3 regions of the Pseudoalteromonas sp. BSi20429 genome follow, and region 1 is predicted to be linked to each of the others. Evidence: predicted binding sites of a transcription regulator. Region 1 holds the regulator's gene; each other region holds the start of a gene.

Region 1 (5,432 bases):
TCGGCGCGGGTGATTAATACATCAAGTAATTCTTTTTCTTTTTTGATGGCTAAATCAAGAGGCAACGAGTCAATTGATAGTGGGTGTAATCTACGAGTTTCAGAAAAACGTTTGATCAATGTTTGATCGTCGCTATCTAAATAAAATAACGTAGGGTTTGCAAAGCCTGGCAAGTATTCAAGAATATCGTTAAATTCATCTTGTTGTTTAGGGATGTTACGCACATCAATGCTAACAGCAATTTTATCGTAGCTATCAGACACACTGCGAACTAATGAAGGAAGCAAGTTAACTGGAATATTATCTACACAATAATAACCTAAATCTTCTACAACGCGTAAAGCAACCGACTTTCCAGAACCAGAACGGCCGCTTATGATAATTAACTCCATTTAACACCCTTTATAAAACTATGATTGATTGACAATAACTTGGTAAAGCTCAGCATCTGATTTTGCACTGCGTAACTGTTTACAAAAATCTTTGTTGTTTAGTTTATCAGCAATGGTTGCTAGAGTCTTTAAGTGCTGCTGGTTATCGCCATCTGGTACGATGAGTGCGACGAAAATATCAACAGGGCGATTATCGATTGCATCAAAATTTATTGGAGTTTCGCTAACGAGTACTAAAGCCAAAGGCTCTTCTGCACCGCTCATTCTTCCATGAGGAATGGCAATGCCACGCCCTATACCTGTACTACCCAATTTTTCTCTGCTCATTAAAGCATTAAGAATATCTTGTTGCGGTAAATACGGAAGTTTGTCGTGAGCAAGTTCGCTAATGAACTCTAAAATTCTTTTTTTGCTATTAAAAAGGACCGCAGCTTTGCTGCAGTCCTGGCATATAAGTGAGCTTAATTTCATCATATTAGTGTCGAGCAAGCTTCTCTTTGTGTTTAATTACTTGTCGATCGAGCTTGTCGATCAACGAGTCAATGGCGGCATACATATCTTGATGTTCTGTAGAGGCAAATAGCTCAGCACCGCTTACGTGTATGGTGGCTTCTGCTTTTTGATTTAATTTTTCTACATCGAGAATGACATGAACATTATTAATATGATCAGAGTGTCTTTCTAGCTTCGCAAATTTGGTATTAATATAGTCTCTTAGTGAATCGGTTAATTCTACGTGACGACCAGTTAAGTTTAGTTGCATAAGCATTACCCTCTTTTTTTTGCGTCTTAAATCAAACTTTTACGCTGATTTGACGGTGGAATAGCCAGAGATTCGCGGTATTTTGCGATTGTACGTCTCGCTACTTTAATTCCTTGCTCAGCCAATATATCCGCTATTTTGCTATCACTCAATGGTTTTGCTGAGTTTTCTGCTGCGATTAATTTTCGGATAAGCGCACGGATTGCTGTAGATGAACATTCACCCCCGTTTTCGGTGCTTACATGGCTTGAGAAAAAATATTTAAGCTCAAATATACCACGGGGTGTGTGCATATACTTTTGGGTTGTTACGCGCGAAATTGTTGATTCGTGCATTTCTACCATTTCAGCAACATCATTTAAAACCATTGGTTTCATGGCTTCAGGACCGTGTTCAAAAAAGCCTTGTTGTTGCTTAACAATACAATTTGTTACTTTTAATAGCGTGTCGTTTCTACTTTCTAAGCTTTTAATAAACCATTTAGCTTCTTGTAAATGCGAGCGAATAAACTGGCTGTCACCACTGGATTTTACAGTGCGAGACATTGCAGCGTATTGGCTATTAACACGAATTTTAGGCATGCTATCTGGGTTTAACTCAACAACCCAGCGGCCTTTAATTTTTTTAACTGACACATCGGGAATAACATACTCAGATTCTTCTCTTACAATAGTATCTGCTGGTTTAGGGCTAAGAGTATGTATTAATGTCATTACTTCTTTAAGCTCTTCTTCTTTGAGCTTAGTTTTCTTCATTAATGTACGATAGTCACGAGCAGCTAATAAATCAATATGCTCGGTTAAAATCATTTTTGTTTCATTAATGTAAGGTGTTTCTTTGTCAAACTGGTTAAGCTGAATACACAAACACTCTTGTAAACTACGTGCAGCAATACCAACAGGATCAAACAGTTGGATGCGTTTTAATACAGCTTCAATTTCATCAAGTTCGACTTCGTTATCATCTTCGTTTTCTTGATTAAAGCTTTCTAAAATCTCTTCGCAGCTTAGTGTTAAAATACCTGAATCATCGACGGCTTCTACAATCGCAATAGCAATAGCTTCGTCTGTAGGGCTAAATGGCGTTAGTTGTAACTGCCACATTAAATACTCATGGAGCGTTTCAGTAGAGGCGCCTTGGTATATTGATTCGTCTTCAGGCATCGGACCCGATGATGCTGCTGGGGCGGCACTCATGTACTCATCCCAACTAACATCCATAGCCATGTCGTCACTTAGCGTGTCTTTTGCAAGTGCTTCACCACTATCTTGTTCGTATTCGCTTGGAGCATCATCGGCAGATGCGCTAACAGTTATGTCATCTGTATCTGCTTTTTGCTCGTTTTTACCTGCAGCGTCTTCTGAATAGTCTGCTTCTTCAACCTCTAATAGCGGGTTGCTGTCGAGAGCTTCTTGTATTTCTTGCTGGAGATCCAATGTACTGAGTTGCAACAAACGAATAGCTTGTTGCAGCTGTGGAGTCATTGTAAGTTGCTGGCCCATGCGCAGCTGTAGTGATTGCCTCATGTATCTCTAACAATCCTTTTATGTTGTTATAATTAATACTAGCAGATGCTTAAAGACATGGCGTAAATGTTACAGCCTAAATTGCTCGCCTAAGTAAACATCGCGTACTGTTTTATCATTTAATACGTGTTCTGGAGTACCTGATGCAATCAGCTCCCCATGAGAAACAATGTAGGCTTTTTCACAAACATCAAGGGTTTCTCTTACGTTATGATCGGTGATTAATACACCAATCCCACGATTTTTAAGATGTTCTATTATTTTCTTTATGTCTAATACCGAAATCGGGTCAACACCTGCAAATGGTTCATCCAGTAATATAAATTTAGGATCTGCTGCCAGCGCACGTGCTATTTCAACACGACGACGTTCGCCTCCTGACAATGCCATACCTTGGCTATCACGAATGTGTTGTATGCTAAATTCATCTAATAATTTATCGAGAGTGTCTTCTCTAGCTTGTTTATTTAACTCTTTGCGCGTTTCTAAAATGGCCATTAAGTTTTGATAAACAGTCAGCTTTCTGAATATTGAAGACTCTTGCGGTAAGTAGCCAATGCCTAATCTAGCACGACTATGCATAGGTAAAAGAGTAATATCGTTATCGTCTATCGATATTTTACCTTTGTCGCTAGGTACAAGTCCTACTATCATATAAAACGTGGTGGTTTTACCTGCGCCGTTAGGGCCAAGTAAGCCAACAATACTGCCAGCTTTGACTTCAAGGCCGACGTTTTTTACAACTTCACGGCCTTTATAGCTCTTTGCTAATAGCTCTGCTTTTAATGTGCTCATGGTTGACCTTTGTCGCTTTTTTTACTTTTTTTAGTCTCGATTGGCACTAAAATTGTGTGAACGCGGTCAGTTGAGTTTTCATCTTTTTCGGCACTGATTAGCTGCTGCTCTATATCGTAGGTAATGCTTTTAGCATTTATTTTTTGTCCCGCTTGCGATACTTGTGCATTACCAACAAGCGTTAAAAAACGCTTAGATACATCATAACGTACTTCGTCAGCACTGGCGCTCATAGTCGTGCCATCTGATTGCTTTTCTTCAAAGTGCGCAGGGCTACCTGTAGCAATTAATAATTGTTTATTATCACCAAGTTCATCGCGTTTATGTACTTCTAAGCGGTCGGCTGTGATACGGCGATTACCGTGAATAATTTCAACATTTTTCTCAAAAATCCCGACATTAGCTTTTAATTGACCTTCTTGCTTATCGGCGCTTATTGAAATTTGATTTGCAGTCGGTTGCGTGTTTTGCTCTGCAGCACTACTATTAAACGCTAGTATAAGTGTAGGAATAATAAGTGATTTTAATATTTTATTGGTCATAATATATGGTTCGCGTATGGTTAATTAGTTTTATCACTTCGGTTTTTAAGTCGGCTTCTAGGCCTTTACCAGTGATTTTTAAATTGGGTCCAGTGATGATAACGGGTTGCTCCGAACGCATTGTTAATAGCTTTATATCTACCTGAATATTATCAGCATTGATTTTGTCTATCATGGCGTTATCGGTTAAGTTTTTGGCAACCACATTGCCTTCTAAAATTAATTGTTTGTCTTCGTATAATGTTGCTTCGTCTGCATTTATTTGCCACGTTTGCTTTTCGTTATATAAAGTAAAAATAGGTTTTTCAAAAAACGTAAAACCTAATTGTTGATATAGCTCCATTTTAGCCGCAGTGACTTTGTGGCTAATTTTACCTTGTTCGTCATAGGCTGTTTGTTTGAGTTCAATGGCTATGTAATCAGGCTTGGCAATAACTTCAGGCTCAGTCTGAGGCACAATATTTGTTTGTGTAAAATAAGGGTACCAAAGCCAAACCATACAGCTAATGAATAAAACGCTTAATATTATGCGCGCTGCATTCATGAACTAGTGCCTTGTGTAGTCAATGCTTTACCATTTTCAAGCATAAGTAAGTCGGTGAGCTCTCTTACTGCACCAAAGCCGCCAGGCATTTGCGTTACATAGTGTGATAAACGTTTAATAAGTGGATGGGCATCATTTACTGCAACAGCAAAGCCGACTAATTCCATAACGGGCATGTCAGGACCATCATCACCGATATAAGCAATTTGTTCATCGCTAAGGTTGAGTTTGTCTTTTAATTCTTGATAGGCAATGAGCTTATTTTCTTGGCCTTGATAAATATGCTGTACGGTTAAGCTGCTCATACGTTGTTGCACTATTTGTGAATGACGACCAGTAATTACAGCCACTTCAAAGCCACTGTTTATAAGCGCTTTAATGCCAAAACCATCTTTTGTATTAAATGCTTTTAGCTCTTCACCTTGATTACCAAGATAAATACGGCCATCAGAAAATACACCATCAATATCGCATATAAGTAGTTTTACTTTTTTAGCGCGTGCTTTTGCATCATCGCTCAGCGGTTGATAGAGTTCTTCAAATTGCATTTATAATACTCCTGCTTTTAATAGGTCTTGCATGTTTAATGCGCCAATAGGTTGGTTTTTCTCATTGACGACGATTAAGCCATTTATACGTTTGTGTTCCATAATATTAAGCGCTTCAGCGGCTAAAATATCTTGTGTAGCCGTAGTACATGACTTAGTCATAACAACATCTATTTGTGTTGTATGAATATCAATTCTTTGTTCTAAAATACGACGCAAATCGCCATCGGTAAATAATCCCACGAGCTGCTGATTTTCATCAACAATGGCTGTCATGCCTAGCCCTTTAGCAGACATTTCAATAAGGGCGTCTTTAACTGTT
Region 2 (5,432 bases), on a different contig from region 1:
AAAGAGATACTGACCTTATGGCTTGGCGGCACAATTAGATGGCTGCCTTCGCCACGTATTTCATCACTAAATTCAAAGTGCGGAAAAACTTGCGGTTGTAACTGCTGAGGTGCGACTAATTGAATAGGCCATGCGTTCATACCCGCGTAATTAGTAACGCGGGTAAAAACATTACTCGCCATTTCCTCAATGCTCGATACCGAATCAGGGAAAAAAGTGGCCGTTGGCAGTATTATTTGAGTGTGCTTTGTAAAAAATTCAGCATCAAAGTTTTCTACAGCCCAAATAAATGTATCAATAAGCCATTGCTGCTCTTGATCTTCCAATAAAGGTGCCGATTTAAATAAAGCTAACATAAGGTGCTCTTATAAGTTTTAGTGCTAGTTTAGTTTTTTTGTGTAAGCGCCCAATCCCACGCTTGAGTATTGTATAGCGGCACTGTTGATAGTGCATGGTGGTGGCTACCACTGGATTCTTTAGTTGAATACGATAAGTACAATAAAGTACGATTCTCAGCATCGTAAATACGGCGCACTTTTAGTGATTTAAATAATATACTTTTAGATGATTTGAATATCACCTCGCCCGACTTGCTACGGTCTATTTTTTGTAGCTGCTGCGCTGTAATAGGACCTGTTTGACGACATGCTATAGACATATCAGACGGATCAGAAAAGTCCAAATTAGCCTCTATATGACTAATATGACAAGTAACACCTTTAAGGATTGGATCTTGCTGCGAATTAACCACAACATCTTTAGTTGTAAATAATCCCAGACTTACCGATGCAACATCGTCAGAGCAAGCACTTAATGTAACAACTGCACCTGTAAGTAAAGCTAAACGTTTAAATTTTTGTGGTAATTTCATACTTATCCTTAATTAATATATAAGTAACTTAGCACCTACGTTACTAAGCGAAGGTTCACCTGTTTGTTTTTATACTAACATCAAAAATAAATACGACTAAATTAGTTTAAAGTAAAGATTTTAGATAGCTCAGGGTTTAGCGAACCCTGTTGTATTTGATACAATTAACTCTCGCTCATGCAGTAACTCATAATAGGAAACGCCTAAATGCCGCACATTATTATTGAACACTCAGAAGACCTCCCTGTTTTACCACAAGTACTGGTAGAAAAAATTCACACTACCGCTTTCGAAAGTAACTTATTTGAATTAGAAACCATCAAAACACGCGCTATTGCTTATCAGCAATATCAACTTGGCGCAGGAAAATCAGGGTTTATACATATCGCGGTACATATTTTAGCGGGACGCTCAATTGAGCAAAAACAAATGTTAAGCGAACTGCTACTTTCATGCTTAAAAACATACTGCAGAGCATCAGACAGTTTAAGCGTAAATATTTACGATATTGAGCATGAGATATACCGTAAAAATTAGTTAACTCTTGTAGTTTTGAGCAATAAAAGTAAACACTAGTAAGTAAAAAGCCCCAATAGGGGCTTTTTTTGTATTCTAAAATCAGGTGCAGCTCATTATTATTTACAAGACAGAGCATGAATAGCGTCCGATCTAACGCTGGAATTTAATAGTGCATTCGCACTCTTTCAAATTTAAGAAAGCTTAGCTTAATCTATGGATTAACTTTATTTAAATTATATTTATTATTAGGGGTAGATAAAGAATAATAAATTACACGATGTTAAATTCATGTAGCATTAAATAATTTGAGTAGGTATTTTTTTGGAAAGTTTGTAAAAGTGGTGGCCCCTCCCAGACTCGAACTGGGGACCTAACGATTATGAGTCGTGTGCTCTAACCAACTGAGCTAAGGGGCCAACTTTTATATAACTGCTAGACAGTTAATTTTTGAAGCGTTCAGTCACAGAGCGACTAAAGCGGGTTGCAGTATAAAAACTTTTTAGGTGCTTGTCACTACCAAACACCTTTATTTTAACAATCAGTAAGCTAACTGCTTAAATAGTAATCTTTTAGGTGGGTATAAGCATAAAATGTAAGATATTTCCCATGATATTCTCTGCGTTAAATTATAAAAACCCTCCTCCCACATGTAGTCTTTTATTTTTAACGCTCTACTTTTTAAGTAGAGCTAACATATATGTGTAGGCATATAAGGCTGTAAAAAATATGCTTGGGGCTACTGTAAGTGCCAAATTAGGTGTCTGATTAATTACATTCACCATAATCACTAAGCTCGATTGAACAGTAATCGGAATAATAGGCGCAAAAAGTACACCTGCTATTTTTTTGTTACCTAAATACGAGGCGCTAGAGTTAATTGCATTATTGAAGCTTTGTCGTATTGCTACGTTTTGTGGTGTTTTAGAATGAAACATACAAATAATTGGAGTTACAAACGCAAGCGTTACATAACTAGACTTATACTTGTTGACGACCTTTTCTAAAATAAAAGTAAAAAACAGCGTTACAAATCCACTATACAAACCTTGTACTAATGCAGCTTGAAGCGTGACCGATTTAGCAATATCTGCCGAACTGTTCGCCCAGTAGGCCCAGCTAAAATAAAAAACGAATGACACAACGCCTGACAGTATAAGTCGAATATTCAATTAGCTACCTCAATATGCGTAAAAGCTTGGTTTAATGATAACACTAGAAGTGATGGTAATATTGTCACTAAATAATAGAGTAATTAATCGCGTATTGTAGATATATAAACAAACTAATGTTAAAGATTTCCTAACTGGCATCAATACAGAATCAGAACACTGCAGTTAGTTAGAAAGCTTAATTGAAGTAAGCAATGGTTTGGCTGAGGGAATTTTGGGAGTGAGTTACAAGAAATAATCACTTAGTTTGAGTAAATTAAAAATTAGATTTTGATAAAAAATATTTAATTTAAAAACTAATATTGTGAGCCGAACAGTACTGTGGCAATTGTATCATTAGGCCTCAGTAGTCGGCTTACACAATATATAATCTGTCATTATTTTTTCGCAATAATGTAGATTGCATGTATTAAACCTGGGAAATAACCTAGCAGTGTTAATAAAATATTTAACCAAAAATGCATACCTAAGCCAACTTGCAAAAACACACCTAATGGCGGTAATAAAACCGAAAGTATTATACGAATAATATCCATGACTAAACTCCATTTAAATTAAGCATTAAAAAGGCGTAAAGCCCAGTGTTAGTGGGCCTTAACTATACTGTATTATTCAGCAACAATAGCTAGTTTATCAACTACGTCACGAACATCTTCAGCATTTTTAGCAATTTTAACTGCTAGTTGTTTTTCAGCTTCAGACTCTACTGAACCGTTCAGAGTTACAATACCATTGTCGGTATCAACATCGATGTCTGTACCACCAACTTCTGAGTCAAACAGGAAGCGAGTTGTGATTACAGTGGTGATTTTAGCGTCCGTTAGGTCGTTATCATCATCGTCCATCATGTCATTGCTTTTATCTTTGGTATCCATGCTTTTAACAACAGTAAGGCTGTTATCAACATCAGATACACCATCTAGGCTAAGTACAAGTTCTTCTGCTAGCTCTTTATCAAGCTCGCTATTAACTTTACCTGTAAGTACTACTTTGCCATTTTTTACATCAGTGTTAATGTCAAAGTTGTTTAGATTAGTGTTCATAAGTAGAACTGTTTCTGCCTTACCATCAATCCAAGCATCTTTACTTTCGTTTTCCCAGCTGTTTGCTTGGGCACCCATAGCCGTAGTACCAAGAACTAGAGCTGCGATAATAGACTTGTTAAATGTTTTCATAATCTTTCTCCTTTTGATTAAAGACACTTTAACTAATGCGAGCTTTGGGCCAACTTTATTTATACTTATATTTCAATAGGTTGAGTTTATTTTGGAGTGAGGCATTATCTATAGTTGTGTAACTATTTACAGGCTACTCGGTAAAACTTTCTCAAATAGTGAAAATAGCTAGATAATTGCATTTTTGGTTAATCTATCGTTAATATAACAAAATAAAAAACATCATTATAAATTAACCTACTGATAATTAGGGTGATTATATTTGGTGCGTGCTTTGCATATAAACATCAAGAGCAGTATCAATAGTAAATATAATAAGGAATGCCCCATGTCTGTAAAAGTTGAAGACCGCCCAATAGAGCAAGTACGCGAACAAGTAATTGACCAATTAATTTATAATTACAGTCATGGGGTTATTTCTGTTGATGCATTTGAGAGACGACTCGATAGCGCGATGGATGCACCTAATAACGACGCTCTTTTAGCCTTAGTAGAAGACTTAACACTTAATACCGATCAGCAATATAAAGCAGAAAAACAATCGCAATTTAAACCACATTATAGTGCACAGCAAAACAGTGATGATGATTTTACATTACGTAGTATTTTAGGCTCTAACGAACGAAGCGGTCAGTGGGTCGTGCCAAAAAATATATATTTAAGTAACTTTATGGGATCGGTGGTACTTGATTTTACTGATGCCATTTTTGCGCATCAAAATGTAACTATTCACGTTAACTGTATTTTTGGTAGCGATGAGATTTACGTACCAGAGCATGTAAATGTAGTGTCTAAAATGTTTTGTATTTTAAGTAGTCTTGAAAATAAATCTGTGTCGCTTAACAAACGCCAAGGTCCTACTATTCATATTGAAGGAAAGGCAGTTATGGGATCGGTTGAAGTAAAAATAAAGCGCACAATTAAAGAAAAATTTATGAGCTTTGCAAATGAGCTAAAAACCCAGTTTGGCACCGGTAATAATAACCGCTCACTATAATTGAGTAGCAGCACTTTAGCGTGCTGCTTAGTATTTTATTATAAATCGTTATTTCGCTCGCTTGGTACATCACTTAAATACTCTACAAATTCCACCTCAAACCCGGCGGGATCAATAAAGTAGACATTCTTTCTGAAAGGATTCTCGCTACCTTGCTTGCTTAGAGTAAAACCCACTTTATTTAAGCGCATTACTACTGCGCTTAAATTATTAGTTACATAAGCAAAGTGTGCAAAACCAATTTGATGGCCCGATAAGTTTCTGTTTTCACCCTCACCATGGCTGCTTATCGCAATGTAATGCGTGTCATCTCCAAAGTGTACCCAGCGTCTTGGTTTTCCATGCCAATCGCCTCTGCCCTCACTTCTAATCGACCAATGTGGAAATACAGCGCGATAAAATTTAAGCATGCTGCCTATATCACTCGCGACTAAGTTTACGTGCTCTAAATACATAATGTTGTCCTATCAATTAAGTTAGGGGCACGATAAAACCTCAAGCTAACTTTAGGTAAAGCGTTATTTAAAATTAATTCAATTTAATTAACACACAAAGGAACATGATGACTTATTAATTGCTCATTATTATTTTTTAAAAATATAGACACTTTTCAATCTTGTATAAAAAACAAACATAAGTATTTGGGGTTTATTGTTTACTTTATGTCAAAAGTCGCTAAAATACGCCGGCTGAAATATATA
Region 3 (5,432 bases), on a different contig from region 1:
CTAAGTATCGCTCGTTTGCACAAAGTTTTGCCAATACAGTCCCTTACTCAGAAAGCATGGGGTTTATTACAGACTTAAGAGATGAGAGTAAAGTTGACTACCCTTACTATGTTACCGCACATGAAGTAGCGCACCAGTGGTGGGGGCATCAAGTATCGGCGGCTAATGTAGAGGGCAGTGCCGTTATGTCAGAAACGCTTTCACAATACAGTGCGCTAATGGTGCTAAGAAAACGCTTTGGCGCAGAGAAGCTACGTAAGTTTTTAAAATATGAGCTTGATAGGTACTTAATAGGGCGTACAGGGGAAGCCTTTGAAGAAATGCCACTATATAAAACACAGTCGCAACAATATCTTCATTACAATAAAGGATCAGTTGTGATGATGGCGATTTATGATCGTTTAGGTGAAAAACGTTTAAATGATGCACTCAAAGCATTTTTAAATGAATTTCAGTACCAATCAACACCATACCCAACTACGCTTGATTTACTTAGCTATTTAAAACAAGACGCAACGCAAGCAGAACAAAGTTTTATTGACGATCAGTTTAAATATATCACCTTGTATGAGCTTGAGATGAAAGACGTTTCAGTTACAGATAGCGCTGATAGTGATGGTTTTTATAGCGTTACGCTAAACATTGAAGCCATTAAACAGCGTGCGGATGGCCAAGGTGAAGAAACCGAACAGCCGCTCGATGAGCTAATTGATATTGCATTATTTAGCGACGACCCTGAAAACTTACTAGCTGATGACTTTGTTATTTACTCGCAAAAGCATCAAATAGTGTCTGGTACCAATACTATTGAGCTAAAAGTAAAAGAAAAACCATTATTTGCGGGGGTAGATCCTTACATTAAGCTGGTCGACAAAGACAGTAAAAATAATTTAGCTAAATTCTAACGTCTATTTATTTACTAACCTAAACTAACTACTTTAAGGGCCGCATTTATGCGGCCTTTATGTGTAATAAACTGTATAAAACTTCATAGCGTTTCTACATATTCCCCACAGCTTTTTACGCTAATATTTTATGTTCTCTTATAAAGTTACCTTACTGGTATTTAGTTTATAAGGAAGAGTATGAAACCATTAATTATAGGGGCGATAGCATTAAGCCTCAGTGCTTGTTCTGCGGTAACCATTCAGCCGCAGGTAACAGCAAAAATAACGAGCCAAGCTAATTATGAAGATAGCCGCCCATTTTATTTATGGGGATTAGTGGGTGAGCAGCGGGTAGACGTAAAACAAATATGTTCAAATACATCGGTTATTCAAATGCAGTCACAACAAACGTTTAGTGATGGAGCGCTGAGTTTAATTACGCTTGGAATATACTCGCCCCATACCATTAAAGTGTGGTGCCAAGAGCAAGTACTAGGGGAGACATTATGAGCATCAAGCTATTTGCAGCCGGTTGCACACTGATTATTTTAACGGGGTGTACAAATATTTACTTTGATAACGGTATACAGAGCAAAGTAAGCAATAAAACTCTAAAAAGCTCACAGTGGCATCATAATTTTGCACTTGCGTTGTACGAGGGATCAGAGCCGTTAGATTTAACAACACATTGCCCACAAGGGGAGTGGCAAAGCGTTCATACGTATAAATCGTTTACTAATGGTTTAGCTGAGGTGGTTGTGAATCAAATCGGCCCAGCTTGGTACCCTATAACAGTCGAAGTACAATGTAATAAGGTACCCTTTAAAGCAAAACAGCTATAAAACGAGAAAAGGGCCAAAAGGCCCTTCGTGTCGCAGCAAGTAACACATTCTTTCTTATAAATTAAAGTCTACAGAATAAGCAACGTAAGCTTTAATATCTGAATCATCCATATCTGTATCAGACAAACCAAAAGTAAAACCGTCTTTCGAAATTGATACACCGTAATCTAAGATATTATCATCGCCAATAAAGTCACCAGAGTAGTGGCCTAAGTGAAGTGCCATTTCAGTGCCGTTACTGCCAACAGCAAAACCGTAATCAGCTGTCAGGTAAAGTGAATCACCAAAGTCTGTACTATCACCACTTGCAGCTGATGTTGCAAGTACTGAAGCACCAAAGGTAAAGCCTTCAACACTGATGCTACCGTAAATTTCAGAGAAATCTGCGTCAGCCTCAGAAGCGGCATCTGGGTAAGCGTAATAAATATAGCCAACATCGTAGCTAACGCTTTCGTTAATGTCGCCACCAAAGCCTGCGTATAAATCAAGCTCATAGGTCATTTCATCTGCCCACGATGCATTTGAAGCCCAAGTACCTGCATAAAAGCCCGATTCATTGGCGTAATCAATACCGCCTGAAATAGCTGCATCGCCCCCAGTTTGCTCTTGACCGCGCCATAAGTAGTTTGATGTTGCCGCTGCATTAGCAGTTACTTCAGCATGCACAGCTGTAGATGTTAAAGATGTTGCGCCCATTAATGCTATAGCACTTATAGCGATGGTTTTTTTTAGTTTTAGCATGTCCATTTCCCGTTATATGATTTTTGCTCGCCAAGGTTTTTATTATGTATTCGGAACCTTTAGGCTGACGGCTTTTTATTGTTTAACTAACGGGATAATTGCACTGTATGTGCCAGCTTCATTATTTTTTATTAAAAATTATTTTTTATTTATTAAAAACATGAGCTTGAATTTTATGAATAGGATGGGGATATAACATGAAGGAAGATGTTGCGCACATTGCTGGTGCATAAATTAACCTAGCCGCACCATAAAAGTACGGCTAAATTAGAAGATTTTAACCGAATATAGTGCGCATAAGGCTAATTGTTTCGTTTACGCTGCGACCTTTTTGTACTTCACTCACAATTGAATCACGTTTACTGCGAATGTGTTCAGGAATATCGTCAGCAGCAAGAGCACGGTCTACTAATATTTCTGCAGACTCTTTACCTCTACGCTGAGTTTTACCTGTTGTAGTTGTAGTACGTTTAGGCTTTGTTAGCAGTTTAATGTAGTTAGAGTTATCTGGTGTTTTAGCATCAGCGTAGTGAAAGAAACATGGAACTAATGCTTTAATAGCAACCAATTGTTCTTCTAACTCGTTACTAGGTTTAGCCATTTTGTACCATGACATAGCTTGAATACCTTTTACGATATCTTGCCAGTAACGCTCAAAATCACTATTTTTAAGTTTAGAAACACCAAGAGCACCACATAATGCATCTAATCGATTATTTGTAATCGGAGTAAATAAATCAGGGCGACGCATTGCAAGCAGTCGTGTTGCAGGCGCAAGTGTTGGTTTTTCGTTGTTGTCGGTGAATATTTTTGAATAAGCAGCAACAAATTGTTGATATTCGTATTGAGTAATATCACCTTCAAGTGGAATATTCACTAGTGCATCGTCAAAAGCACCTGGTAAATCACCAAGCATTTGATGGAAGCTCTTTGCACTTTTTGTAGATGCAAACCATTCAACGTCAAAGTTGTATGTGCTTGGATCAAGTGATGCCATGTGCTTACCGCTAAACGCAAGTAAGTCTTCAGGAATCATATCTTTAAGAGATTGTTCACGAATGCTTTTGATGTAGTCTACCAAACGAAGCTGTTCATCAAGTGCAATAACGTCTTTGTGTTGTTCTACAAATACACTTACAACAGGCCACGGAGCAATACGTAAAGTTTTAACCTGTAAAAAGCTGATAGCTGAAATAAGCTGATCGTGTAGCTTCTTAAGTACTGGTAACTGCTGTGGCTCTAGCAAATCGTAGTTCATACGATCTCTGCTTGCACTTAGCAATTCGTAACACCAAGGTAAAAAATCATCAGGGTGGTTTTCTACTTTCACGGCCATAAGGTTAAGGCTTAACTCTGAAGATTGCTTCAGAATGTTCTGATAGATTTGATTTTCTTGTTCGCCTAGCGTCATTTTTGACGGTGAAATTAGCAGTTTTTTCATGCCTTGTAGAATCTCCGGTTTAGATATATATTTTTTTGCTGGTCTATTTTAGCGCAATTACGCTAATAACAACAGCGCTGTCCTCCATACGTTGTAATTGAAGTGACTAAATCAGTATTTTTGCTAATAAAATGAGACTAATGCTTTAACATGTATCAATCATTTTCATCCAGTACAAATAGGCTTTCAACTGAGGTATTAAAATGCTTTGCTATTTTTAGAGCAATTATTACCGACGGCGTAAACCGGTTTGTTTCTACGGTACTTATTGTTTTGCGCGACACTTTAATAGCATCAGCAAGTTCTTGCTGTGAAAGCCCGGCCTCTTTTCGATACTTTGCTATGTTATTTTGCATATCCACTCCTAATCACGATTTTGCCAAAGCAATGAAGCGCCATATACCAAGAGCATGATACCTAGGTAGAATATTGCCATAGTTGCATGCGAAAATTCGGTAGGTATTTCATCGCTTATATAAAAAACACCCAGAAGGCAAAACCCAAATGCAAAACTTGTATGTTTATATGCATTAGTGTCAATGGTGTTTAGAAACTCATCTTTATAAGCGTATTGAAAATACATTTTTAACGGAAAGCCCCCTTTAATGAGATAAATAATCACTATAACTATATAAAAAAAAACGCCCATTCCAACAGTTAAAAGCCCTCCAATATGTTGATCTTGTTTTATTAGTGAGTAAACACAGAGAAGTAAACAAACTATCCCTGCGCTTAAACTAATCCATATGTTTTGACCCATAAATTGTTCTTCAGTTTTAATATCCTGTTGTTTCATAGTATTCATCCTGTAATAGTATTTTATTTTTTGTAACCTCTGGGTATCAATGTAACCTTGGGGTATCACCGGGTCAATATTTATTTGTAACCTAAAGGTATCAAAATGTTTCAGGAAAGATTCACATATAACAGGTAAAATGGTTTTAGTGGCTTTTTTACATCAACTACAATGATTTTAAGGCTAACACTCGCTATGATAAGAACATTATTTGCACGTTTGAAAGGACGATCATGAAAACTTTACTTAAAATTGTAGGTGTAATACTTTTACTATGTATAGCACTAATTGTTGCCGCACCGTTTTTAATCCCTACTGATACTATTTTTAATAAAGTGTCTGAGCAGGTAGAACAAACAACTGGGCGCACTCTTACTATTAAAGGTGATAAAACACTTAGCGTATTCCCTGCATTAAAGTTAGAACTTAACGACGTGCATTTTGCAAATATGGAATCAGGTTCGCGCGCCGATATGGCGAGTATGAAACAGCTTGCTGTACATATACCTTGGTTTTCATTATTTGGTGGTGAGTTTAAATTAGATAAGTTTGTTATAAACGAACCAAATATCCTATTAGAAACTGACAAAAATGGTAAAGCTAATTGGCAGTTGTTTGATGCAGTTGCAGAGCAACCTAAAGAGCAAAGCCAATCAGGTGAAGCGATAAAGCTTCCAGATAACTTTGATATTGAGTTAGGTGAGGTTGCTATTTATGGCGGCACA

The links. Region 1 encodes sigma-54, which starts transcription at its own class of promoters, with help from an activator protein. Its sites were predicted from a motif close to GTTGGCACGNNNNTNGNNT; they were not measured.
Region 2: P20429_RS02215 (BON domain-containing protein) is a predicted target of sigma-54. The motif match lies at 3,770-3,788, and genes of this name have one in related genera.
Region 3: P20429_RS06830 (TorF family putative porin) is a predicted target of sigma-54. The motif match lies at 2,569-2,587, and genes of this name have one in related genera.

Annotation. Positions count from the first base shown of each region.
Region 1 is NZ_BADV01000010.1:16,666-22,097, forward strand. It holds gene rapZ (RNase adapter RapZ) at 1-392, opposite strand, end outside; gene ptsN (PTS IIA-like nitrogen regulatory protein PtsN) at 411-863, opposite strand; gene hpf (ribosome hibernation promoting factor) at 868-1,155, opposite strand; gene P20429_RS17605 (RNA polymerase factor sigma-54) at 1,182-2,681, opposite strand; gene lptB (LPS export ABC transporter ATP-binding protein) at 2,751-3,476, opposite strand; gene lptA (lipopolysaccharide transport periplasmic protein LptA) at 3,473-4,018, opposite strand; gene lptC (LPS export ABC transporter periplasmic protein LptC) at 4,008-4,562, opposite strand; gene kdsC (3-deoxy-manno-octulosonate-8-phosphatase KdsC) at 4,559-5,110, opposite strand; gene P20429_RS17580 (KpsF/GutQ family sugar-phosphate isomerase) at 5,111-5,432, opposite strand, start outside.
Region 2 is NZ_BADV01000094.1:69,708-75,139, reverse strand. It holds gene P20429_RS02185 (hypothetical protein) at 1-356, opposite strand, end outside; gene P20429_RS02190 (CreA family protein) at 386-871, opposite strand; gene P20429_RS02195 (5-carboxymethyl-2-hydroxymuconate Delta-isomerase) at 1,079-1,408, shown strand; tRNA gene P20429_RS02200 (tRNA-Ile) at 1,730-1,806, opposite strand; gene P20429_RS02205 (hypothetical protein) at 2,062-2,559, opposite strand; gene P20429_RS20445 (YqaE/Pmp3 family membrane protein) at 2,937-3,095, opposite strand; gene P20429_RS02215 (BON domain-containing protein) at 3,168-3,734, opposite strand; gene P20429_RS02220 (LiaF domain-containing protein) at 4,063-4,731, shown strand; gene P20429_RS02225 (VOC family protein) at 4,770-5,186, opposite strand.
Region 3 is NZ_BADV01000068.1:17,543-22,974, forward strand. It holds gene P20429_RS06845 (M1 family aminopeptidase) at 1-905, shown strand, start outside; gene P20429_RS06840 (Bor family protein) at 1,086-1,397, shown strand; gene P20429_RS06835 (Bor/Iss family lipoprotein) at 1,394-1,729, shown strand; gene P20429_RS06830 (TorF family putative porin) at 1,784-2,470, opposite strand; gene P20429_RS06825 (hypothetical protein) at 2,748-3,911, opposite strand; gene P20429_RS06820 (helix-turn-helix transcriptional regulator) at 4,067-4,267, opposite strand; gene P20429_RS06815 (hypothetical protein) at 4,276-4,707, opposite strand; gene P20429_RS06810 (AsmA family protein) at 4,941-5,432, shown strand, end outside.